Regions from separate parts of the Sporomusa termitida genome, predicted to be linked through region 2. Evidence: riboswitches for the same ligand, from Rfam matches in the RefSeq annotation. Region 2 holds a riboswitch; the other holds the start of a gene.

Region 1 (4,409 bases), 1.0 Mb from region 2:
ACCGGTCAGACCACATAACGGAATCAAGGCCTTATTATCCGAACCAGTTACCATCCTGACCATGTGAGGCACAATCAGGCCGACAAAACCAATAATACCGCCAATAGCGACACATACGGCCGTAATAAGTGCGCCGGCGCCCAAGAGAATTGTCCGCAGTCGTGACACGTTAATACCCAGACTGCGCGCTTCACGGTCACCGAGTGACAAAATATTGAGATCGCCGGCATAATAATAGCACAAAAAACAAGCAGCCATAATCAGCGGCCAGGCATACACCACATGCTCCCAGCTTTTAGCCGCCAAACTGCCAATCAGCCAGGTAACAATAGCTGATACCTGCTCACCGGCCAGACTTTTAACCATTGTGATTGCTGCGGACAGGATACTGCTGACAATAATGCCGGCAATAACCAGATTCGCCGATGACACATACCCCTTTACCCGCGCCATTGACATAACAATTAACAATGTAAGGACAGCACCGCCAAAAGCAAACACTGTCACAGGCAGGCCCCCCTGGGCAAAAATATTGAGATAGATGGCAACGCTGGCACCAAAAGCAGCGCCGGTTGATACACCCATGGTATAGGAGTCAGCCAGAGGATTCATCAGCAACGCCTGAAAAACCACTCCGGCCACAGCCAGGCCGCCGCCAACAGCAATAGCAGCCAGAATACGCGGCAGGCGAATATCCCAGATGATTGCCGTCTGAGCAGCATGAATAGAGCTATAGGCTTCCTGGCTGCCAGTCAGCTTACCATAAATAACAGCCGCCGCATCAACCATGCTGATATCAGCCCGGCCGAACCCAACCGCCGCTAAAGCAAACAACACCGTTGCCACCAGCAGGATCAAGCCTGCTATACGGACATTAGCCTGTTTGCGCCGCAGAAGTGCCGCTAAAGAACTGCTGCTCATGCCAATGCGTGTTTACTCACTTTGGAGCGTTTAGTAAGAATGGTCGATAAATAGTTTACTTTCTTACTGCCGGCGGTTATCAGGTCGTGAATAATTTCTTCACCCTCCAGACCACATTTCGAGACCATAACAGCATTTTCAACCATGCCATGTTTCTGCAGTTTTTCGACAATTTCCGTATAATTTTTATATACTTTCATAAGAACAACATTATCAGATACCGCCAGTACCTGCTCCAGCCGCTTTTCATCAATGGTGGCCGGTACGATGCTCAGAATATCGCCACCTTCAGCCAGTGCCACTCCCAGGCGGTTGCCAATAGCAGAAAACGAGTTAACGCCAGGAATATTAACGATTTCATGACCTGAATCTTCCAGCAGCCGATACACATACATGTATGTGCTATAAAGCATAGGGTCCCCCAAGGTTAGAAAAGCAACTTTCTTGCCGGCATCTAACAAGCCAAGGATTATGCTTTTATTGCTCACCCACGCCTCAGACAAGGCTTGGGCGTTATAGTTCATGGGAAATACCAGTTCCAAAACCTCACTGCCTTCTTGAATATATGGACGGGCAATCGACATCGCCGTACTTTCGTCTTTTTTCTCAGTCCGGGGAGCAATTACTACATCGGCCGACTTAATGGCATTAATGGCTTTCAAAGTGAGTAATTCGGGATCGCCGGGGCCTACACCGACACCGTAAAAAATTCCTGACATAATCTAAACAACTCCTTAAAAAATAAAATCTCTGTCCACGCGCGGCGTGGCAGAGATTATTTGCCGAATTGACGCAAATCCCCTCCCCATCGCGCGTGGGTGAAAACGGTGATTGTCAAACAGGCAGTTCTTCTGACTTAGGCTCATCACCAGACTACGCCTTCCCAAAATAGGTTACTATTTCAGTGGCTCATTGCAGTTGGCTCACCATTACAGCGGCGGGACCGTGCCGGATTCGCACCGGCTTCCCTTTTAAGCCCGATCGGGCGCCTGTTCCATATAGAATTACTTAAATTGTATGATTAACAGTACTAAAAGTCAAGATAATTTATGTCTACGCCAATGCAACTACAGATACATTAAATGAATTTATTTAATTATGTATAATCCCCAGGGATGCCAGGTATGCAAGCGATTAGAGCCTAACATTATTACCGTAATAACTTCATTTATTTTGTTTCATTTGTTATAATTAACAAATGAAACAAAATATGTAAAAAAAGGAGGGAGGGGAAGAAATGATAAAATATCTTTTGCTATTACTGCTATTTGCAATAATTATGTACATTTTAAGCCCCTATCTCGTTCCGGTTAATCATGTCTAGATAACCAAACCCCAGCACTTTAAGCAACATAAGCGCCGGGGTCCTGTATTACCTGATTATATCTACACCCATGTAAGGCCGTAAGACTTCCGGCACAATGACTGACCCGTCTTCTTGCTGGTAATTCTCCAAAACAGCGGCAACCGTCCGGCCAATTGCCACACCCGATCCGTTTAGAGTGTGGACAAACTCTGGTTTTGCTTTTGGCTCACGGCGAAATTTAATCTCTGCCCGCCGGGCCTGGAAATCTTCAAAGTTAGAACAGGATGAAATCTCGCGATAGGTGTTAAAGCTAGGCAGCCATACCTCCAGATCGTATGTCTTTGCCGATGAGAACCCCATGTCACCTGAACACAATAACATGGTTCTGTGCGGCAAACCTAACAGCTGCAATACTTTTTCCGCATTAAGAGTCAGCTTTTCCAGCTCATTATACGACTCTTCCGGCAGGCTGAACTTAACCATCTCTACTTTGTTGAACTGGTGCTGACGAATAAGGCCCCGGGTGTCTCGGCCGGCAGCGCCGGCTTCAGCCCGGAAACACGCGCTGTAGGCTGTATAATAAAGCGGCAGATCCTTGGCATCCAGAATTTCCTGGCGATGCAGGTTAGTAATTGGTACTTCGGCCGTTGGAATAAGATAATAGTCAAGACCTTCCAGCTTAAACATATCCTGCGCAAACTTAGGCAACTGACCTGTGCCAATCATGCTGGCTTCATTGACAATAAATGGGGGGAAAAACTCAGTGTAGCCATGTTGTTGGGTATGCAGGTCAAGCATAAAGTTGATTAACGAGCGTTCCAGCCGGGAACCCAGACCTTTGTAAAAAGTAAACCTGGCGCCGGTTACTTTACCGCCCCGCTCAAAGTCAAGAATACCTAATTTTTCACCAATTTCCCAATGAGCAAGCGGTGTAAAAGCAAAGTCACGCGGCGTACCATAGCGGCGAATTTCTTTGTTGTCATGTTCATCTTTACCCACAGGCACAGAGGCATGCGGTACATTGGGAATGCTCATAATAATAGCGGCCAGGGCGGACTCGGCTTCTTTGACTTTGGCATCAATAGCGCTAATGCGGTCTCCTACCGCCCGCATCTCCAGAATCATATCCTCAGCATTATCACCATTTTTTTTCTTTTTGCTGATTTCCTGAGACACAGTATTCCGCTTGTTTTTAAGTATTTCTACTTCGGCTAATAACCCCCGCCGCTCTTTTTCCCGGCTGATAAACTCATCCAAGCTCATGGCTGCTCCCCGGTTGGTCAGCGCCAGTTCGATTGCCCCGGGGTTATCCCGCACGAATTTGATATCTAACATGCTTATCTTCCTCCTTAACATAAAAAACTCCCGTCCCTGTGATAGGGACGGGAGTATAATTTCTCCCGCGTTGCCACCCTGATTGACTCGCTGAGTCCGCTCGGCACGCATAACGGGCGTGTTCCGTACGGCTCATCACCGCATGCTCATAGGGTGGATGACATAATTACGTTACCGGCTCGCACCTCACGCCAGCTCTCTGAAAACTCCAAATTATGCGCTGCCCTGTCATTGCAACAAACGATATTGAGATTACTATTTATTATGCATTATAAAATTATACATTATTCAATACAAATTGTAAAGTACTGGCAGTACTGCCAGTTTTAAATGCACTTAAGCATGAGCAGCGGTTAAAGTATCATACTTTTGACAGTCATTAATAAAATCAATAAAACACCGGCTTATTACCGGATCAAATTGCGAACCGGCACACCGGCTAATTTCATCCAGCGCTTTAGCGATACTAAATGGCTCCCGCCGGTAACAACGCACAGTTGTCATGGCATCGAAACTGTCACATACCGCCAGCATGCGGCTAAAAAAAGGGATAGAGTCCCCTGCCAAGCCGGTACCATACCCTTTACCATCATATCGTTCATGATGATGACGGACAATTGTGGCGATCCTATTCAGTCCCTCAACCTCAGCCAAAATATCAGCACCAACATCAGGATGCTGTCTGATAACTGCAAGTTCAGCGTCTGTCAGGTCTCCTGATTTATTTAAAATATCATCAGGAACACTGACTTTACCCACATCATGAACGATCCCGACAACATAAGCAAGGGTCACATCTTCCACAGGGAGTTCTGCATATTCAGCGAAACCAGCCATTAGGCAAGCC
Region 2 (4,409 bases):
CTGTAATGGGGAGTTAGCCTAAGATATGCCACTGAGACGCAAGCGTCTTGGGAAGGTTTGGGTGTAACGATGAACCAGAGTCAGGAGAACTGCCTGTCTGTCAATCACCGTTTTTACTCACGAGCGATGAGGAGGGGATTTAGAAGAGCTGTATTTGGCTAATTGTTGACGATTATCTGAATTGATTTCTTCTGAACAGAACCCTCCCGGCCTGCGCCAGAGAGGGCTTTTATTTTTGTAATACATATGTGGGAGATTATGAGGAGGCAACAAATATGGAGCAAGAGCAAAACAATTCATCAAAAAAGGCTATTGTCGTTGTTAGTTTTGGCACTTCTTATCAGGACACCCTAAAACTGAACATTGAAACTATCGAAAATAAAATCCGGGACAATTTTCCGGAATATGTGGTGCGGCGGGCTTTTACCTCCCGTACGGTTATCAAGCGTTTAGCCGCTGACGGTGTCCGGGTTGATAATGAAATCCAGGCCCTGAAACGTCTGCAGGATGAAGGCTATCAGGAAGTGTATCTCCAGCCCTTGCATGTAGTGGCTGGGGCCGAATATGAAAAAATCAAGGTCCTTGTTGCCCATTACGCTCATGCCCAAGAAAAAGCTTTCGAAAAAATCCGTTTGGGCCGGCCTTTGTTGTATTGTATGGGGCAGGAGGATCATCCCGATGACTACGAAATTGCCATTAATGCGTTAAGAACGCAGCTGCCGGCCGATGATGGAGCCAGCGCTGTTGTGCTTATGGGCCATGGCGGCATGCATCCGGCTAATGCTGCTTACTCGGTGTTACAGCTAAAATTAAAGGATGCAGGCTTAAAGAATGTTTTTGTGTATACTGTCGAAGGCTTTCCGCCTCTAAACCGTATAATTGACAACCTGAAACAGCAGCAGGTAAAGAAAGTTACCCTGATGCCATTTTTGCTGGTGGCTGGTGATCATGCAACCAACGACATGGCCGGGGATGAGGAAGATTCGGCGAAGTCGCAGTTGTTAGCGGCCGGCTTCAGTGTTGATGTATATTTCCATGGGTTAGGGGAGAATGCAGCCATTCAGGATATCTATGTAAGCCATCTCCGCGCTACTATTGCCCATCCGCCCCATGGTCACCGCCATGCCTGCGGTAAAAGTCACGGTCACCGACACGGGCAGTCATAATACAACTAAATACAGCTGAGACAGGTGCCCTGCGGGGCTTAATAGGGAAGTCCGGTGAAAAACCGGCGCGGTCCCGCCACTGTAATGAGGAGCAATTTCAATTATGCCACTGCGACGCCGCCGAAGGAGGCTAGTGCCGGACACCCGGAATGTGTCGACGGTGCGTCAAACAAGTCGTGGGAAGGTTTGGAGGAGCGATGAGCCAGAGCCAGGAGAACTGCCTGTTTGACAATCACCGGTTGACCTACGAGCGATGGGGAGGGGGATTTTTTGCGATAACGCTTATTTAAGCGGCAATGAACTCCTGAGTTGAGCATAGGAGTTCATTTTTATTTACTGAGTCATCCTGGAATCCCCCGGTTTTTGAGTCTACCAGAATTTATAAATAAATTCTGTGGACATAAGAACGACTATACCCTAAAGGACACAAGCGGCTTCTGCCGTCGTCCTAAAGGACTTGCACAAGCCATGTCTTTTCTTATCCTGATAGAAAGTATAATTTTCTTTGGATAAGGGCAGCATCGGCTTCCGCTTTCGCCAAAGGCTCGGCGCAAGCCGTGTTTTCTTATGAATTGATTGAGAGAGGAATACAAGAAAAACAATGAAAAAAATTGCGTTTTATGGCAAAGGCGGGATTGGGAAATCGACAACCGCTGCCAATGTATCGGCGGCTCTGGCTGAACAGGGTCAGGCTGTGTGCCAGATTGGCTGTGATCCGAAAAACGATTCTACCAGACTGCTGCTTGGCAGCACGTGCAAGCAAACAGTGCTCGATATGGTCAGAAAATATGGTGATGATGTAACCACCAGTCATGTGGTCCATAACGGTTTCCAGGGTGTTAAATGTGTGGAGGCCGGCGGTCCGGAGCCGGGGGTAGGCTGCGCCGGCCGCGGGATTATTGTCGCTTTGGAGAAGCTTAAAGCCCTGCAGTCGATTGCAGAAGATCATATTATCTTATATGACGTACTGGGCGATGTGGTGTGCGGGGGTTTTGCCGTACCCATTCGTGAAGGCTATGCTACGGATATCTATATTGTCTCCTCCGGTGAGTTGATGTCGCTGTATGCTGCCAATAATATTGCCAAAGGGGTAGCAAGGTTTGCCGGCCGTGGCCAGGCCCGGCTTGGCGGTATTATTGGCAACAGCCGTAACATCATGCATGAGCAGGCTTTATTGGAAGAGTTTGCCGCTAAACTGAATACCCGCCTGGTTGCTTTTATCCCCCGGGAGCAGACTGTTCATCAGGCTGAAATTCGCCGGCAGACTGTTATTGAATGGAAGCCGGACTCGCCTCAGGCCGCTGTGTACCGGCAACTGGCCACGCTGATCATGGGCAACAGGGAATTGTCTATCCCAACGCCGCTGGAGTTTGAAGACCTTGAGGAGCTGGTGTTACGCTATGGTGAAGAGTAAGCGCCCGGTTGTCTCCCTGAAGAGCGGCTGCAGTTGCAGTATGCCTGGCGTATGGCGGGCTGTAGCCCACAGCGATGGCGCTGTAGTGATTTTTCACAGTCCTAAAGCCTGTGCCCATATCACCCAGGAGATGGGGCTGGGTATTCATTACCGCCTGGTAGCCCGGCAGGAATTTGTGCCCGGGCGCTATAGAGCACCACTGATCAGCAGTGAATTAAATGATGAGCATTCGATCTTTGGCGGGGCGGAGCAGCTGCGGGCGTGCATCAGGTCTGTAGCCGGCCGTTACCGGCCAAGTTATATTGTGATTGCCAGTTCCTGTGTGGCCGGCATCATTGGCGATGATATTGCCGAGGTGGCCGCTCTGGCTGAACAGGAATTTACTATACCGGTCATTGCTTCCCCCTGCAGCGGGTATTTGGACGGGGAATATCATGCAGGTTATTATCACACGGCCATGGCTGTGGCCGAACGTTTTATTACTACCCAGCCCACGCTGCCGGACACGGTTACACTTTTGGGTGACCGTGGCGGGCCTGACAGCGAAGATTGCCAGGAAATGGAACGACTGCTCCACTATTTTGGCTTAGAGGTCCATGCTCATTTTCCAGGGTATGCCTCGCTTAACGACATGCGGCGGGTGGCCGCATCATCACTGAATATCCTGATTGGCGGCAGGGCCCAATCCTATGCCTGGATCCGCAGGCTGGCCGTCGGGCTTGAAGCAAGGAGCGGCACTCCGTTTTTCGACAGAGACCATCCGGTAGGCTGGCTAGGGACCACGGCGTGGCTGGCTGAACTGGGAGCATTACTGGCCCGCCCTCAGGCCGCCAGGCAGGCAATTGCGGCTGAACAACAGCGGTTGCAGGCTGCCGTATTCGAGAGCCGCCGGACCCTGCGCCTAGCCAGGGTTGCGTTAGTTATCGGCCGGCCGCTGCAGTATTTTGAACCAGGCTGGGTGCTGGAACTACTAGCTCAGGCAGAAATCGAATTAGTGGCTGTTGTCTTATTGCAGGGGCTGACCGGACAGCAGCAGGAAGTATTGCGGCAGGCCCTGCCAGCGTATACGCAGATACCTGTCTTGCTGCAAAGTCAGGCAGATGCGACTCTCCGTACAGCCGAGCTGGTAATGACTACGCATGAATTAGACGATGAAAACCTCCGTCAGTTCTTTATACCGGTATTACCGCCTATCGGGGTGAGCGGTTTCCTCAGACAGCTGCAAAAACTGGAGCGTCTGGCCCAGCGCCCGGCCCTGCGGGGAGGAATATTGTATGGCTGATCCACAGTGGCATGATGTCCAAAGCTGTTTCAATGCCTGTGCGCTGACCGGGGCGGCGGCGTTTTTTGCCGGTATTGAGGATGCGGTTATTGTCGGTAACGGCCCATTGTGGTGCTACTTTTATGCCCTCCGGTTTCTGGAGCATTCCTGCCCCGACATTGCCAACCGCTTTTTTTGCTCACAGGTTGATAATAATGCAGTGATCTACGGTACCGAAGAGGCCCTGCTGGCGACCTTGCAAACTGTCAAGGAGACCACCCGGCCGTCCGTGGTATTTATTGAAAGCAGCTGTTCAGTCAGTCTGATCGGCGATGATCTTGCGGCAATTGCCCGGCAGGCCGCTATGCCCTGTCCGGTAATTTGCCTGGAAAGCGGTGGCTTGAGCGGGGGCTTGCAAGAGGGGTACCGGGCTGCGGCGAAAGCCTATTTTTCAGCAATACCGCTGCCCCAAGGCCTGCCAAGAAAGGCCGGCACCGTTAATTTGCTGGGGGCAACCTACGGTTACTATAATGCCGTCAGTGACGTACAGGAAATTAAGCGGCTGCTG

The links. Region 2 has a riboswitch for cobalamin ahead of SPTER_RS01795 (nucleotide-binding protein). Riboswitches for the same ligand answer to the same signal wherever they lie in the genome.
Region 1: another riboswitch for cobalamin. It lies ahead of cobI (precorrin-2 C(20)-methyltransferase); the one in region 2 lies ahead of SPTER_RS01795 (nucleotide-binding protein).

What each region holds. Positions count from the first base shown of each region.
Region 1 covers NZ_CP036259.1:4,567,082-4,571,490, forward strand. The annotation lists gene SPTER_RS21085 (FecCD family ABC transporter permease) at 1-921, opposite strand, end outside; gene cobI (precorrin-2 C(20)-methyltransferase) at 918-1,640, opposite strand; cobalamin riboswitch at 1,746-1,929, opposite strand; gene serS (serine--tRNA ligase) at 2,294-3,562, opposite strand; gene SPTER_RS21100 (HD-GYP domain-containing protein) at 3,899-4,409, opposite strand, start outside.
Region 2 covers NZ_CP036259.1:403,161-407,569, forward strand. The annotation lists cobalamin riboswitch at 1-111, shown strand, start outside; gene SPTER_RS01790 (sirohydrochlorin cobaltochelatase) at 276-1,166, shown strand; cobalamin riboswitch at 1,172-1,405, shown strand; gene SPTER_RS01795 (nucleotide-binding protein) at 1,768-2,580, shown strand; gene SPTER_RS01800 (nitrogenase component 1) at 2,567-3,862, shown strand; gene SPTER_RS01805 (nitrogenase component 1) at 3,855-4,409, shown strand, end outside.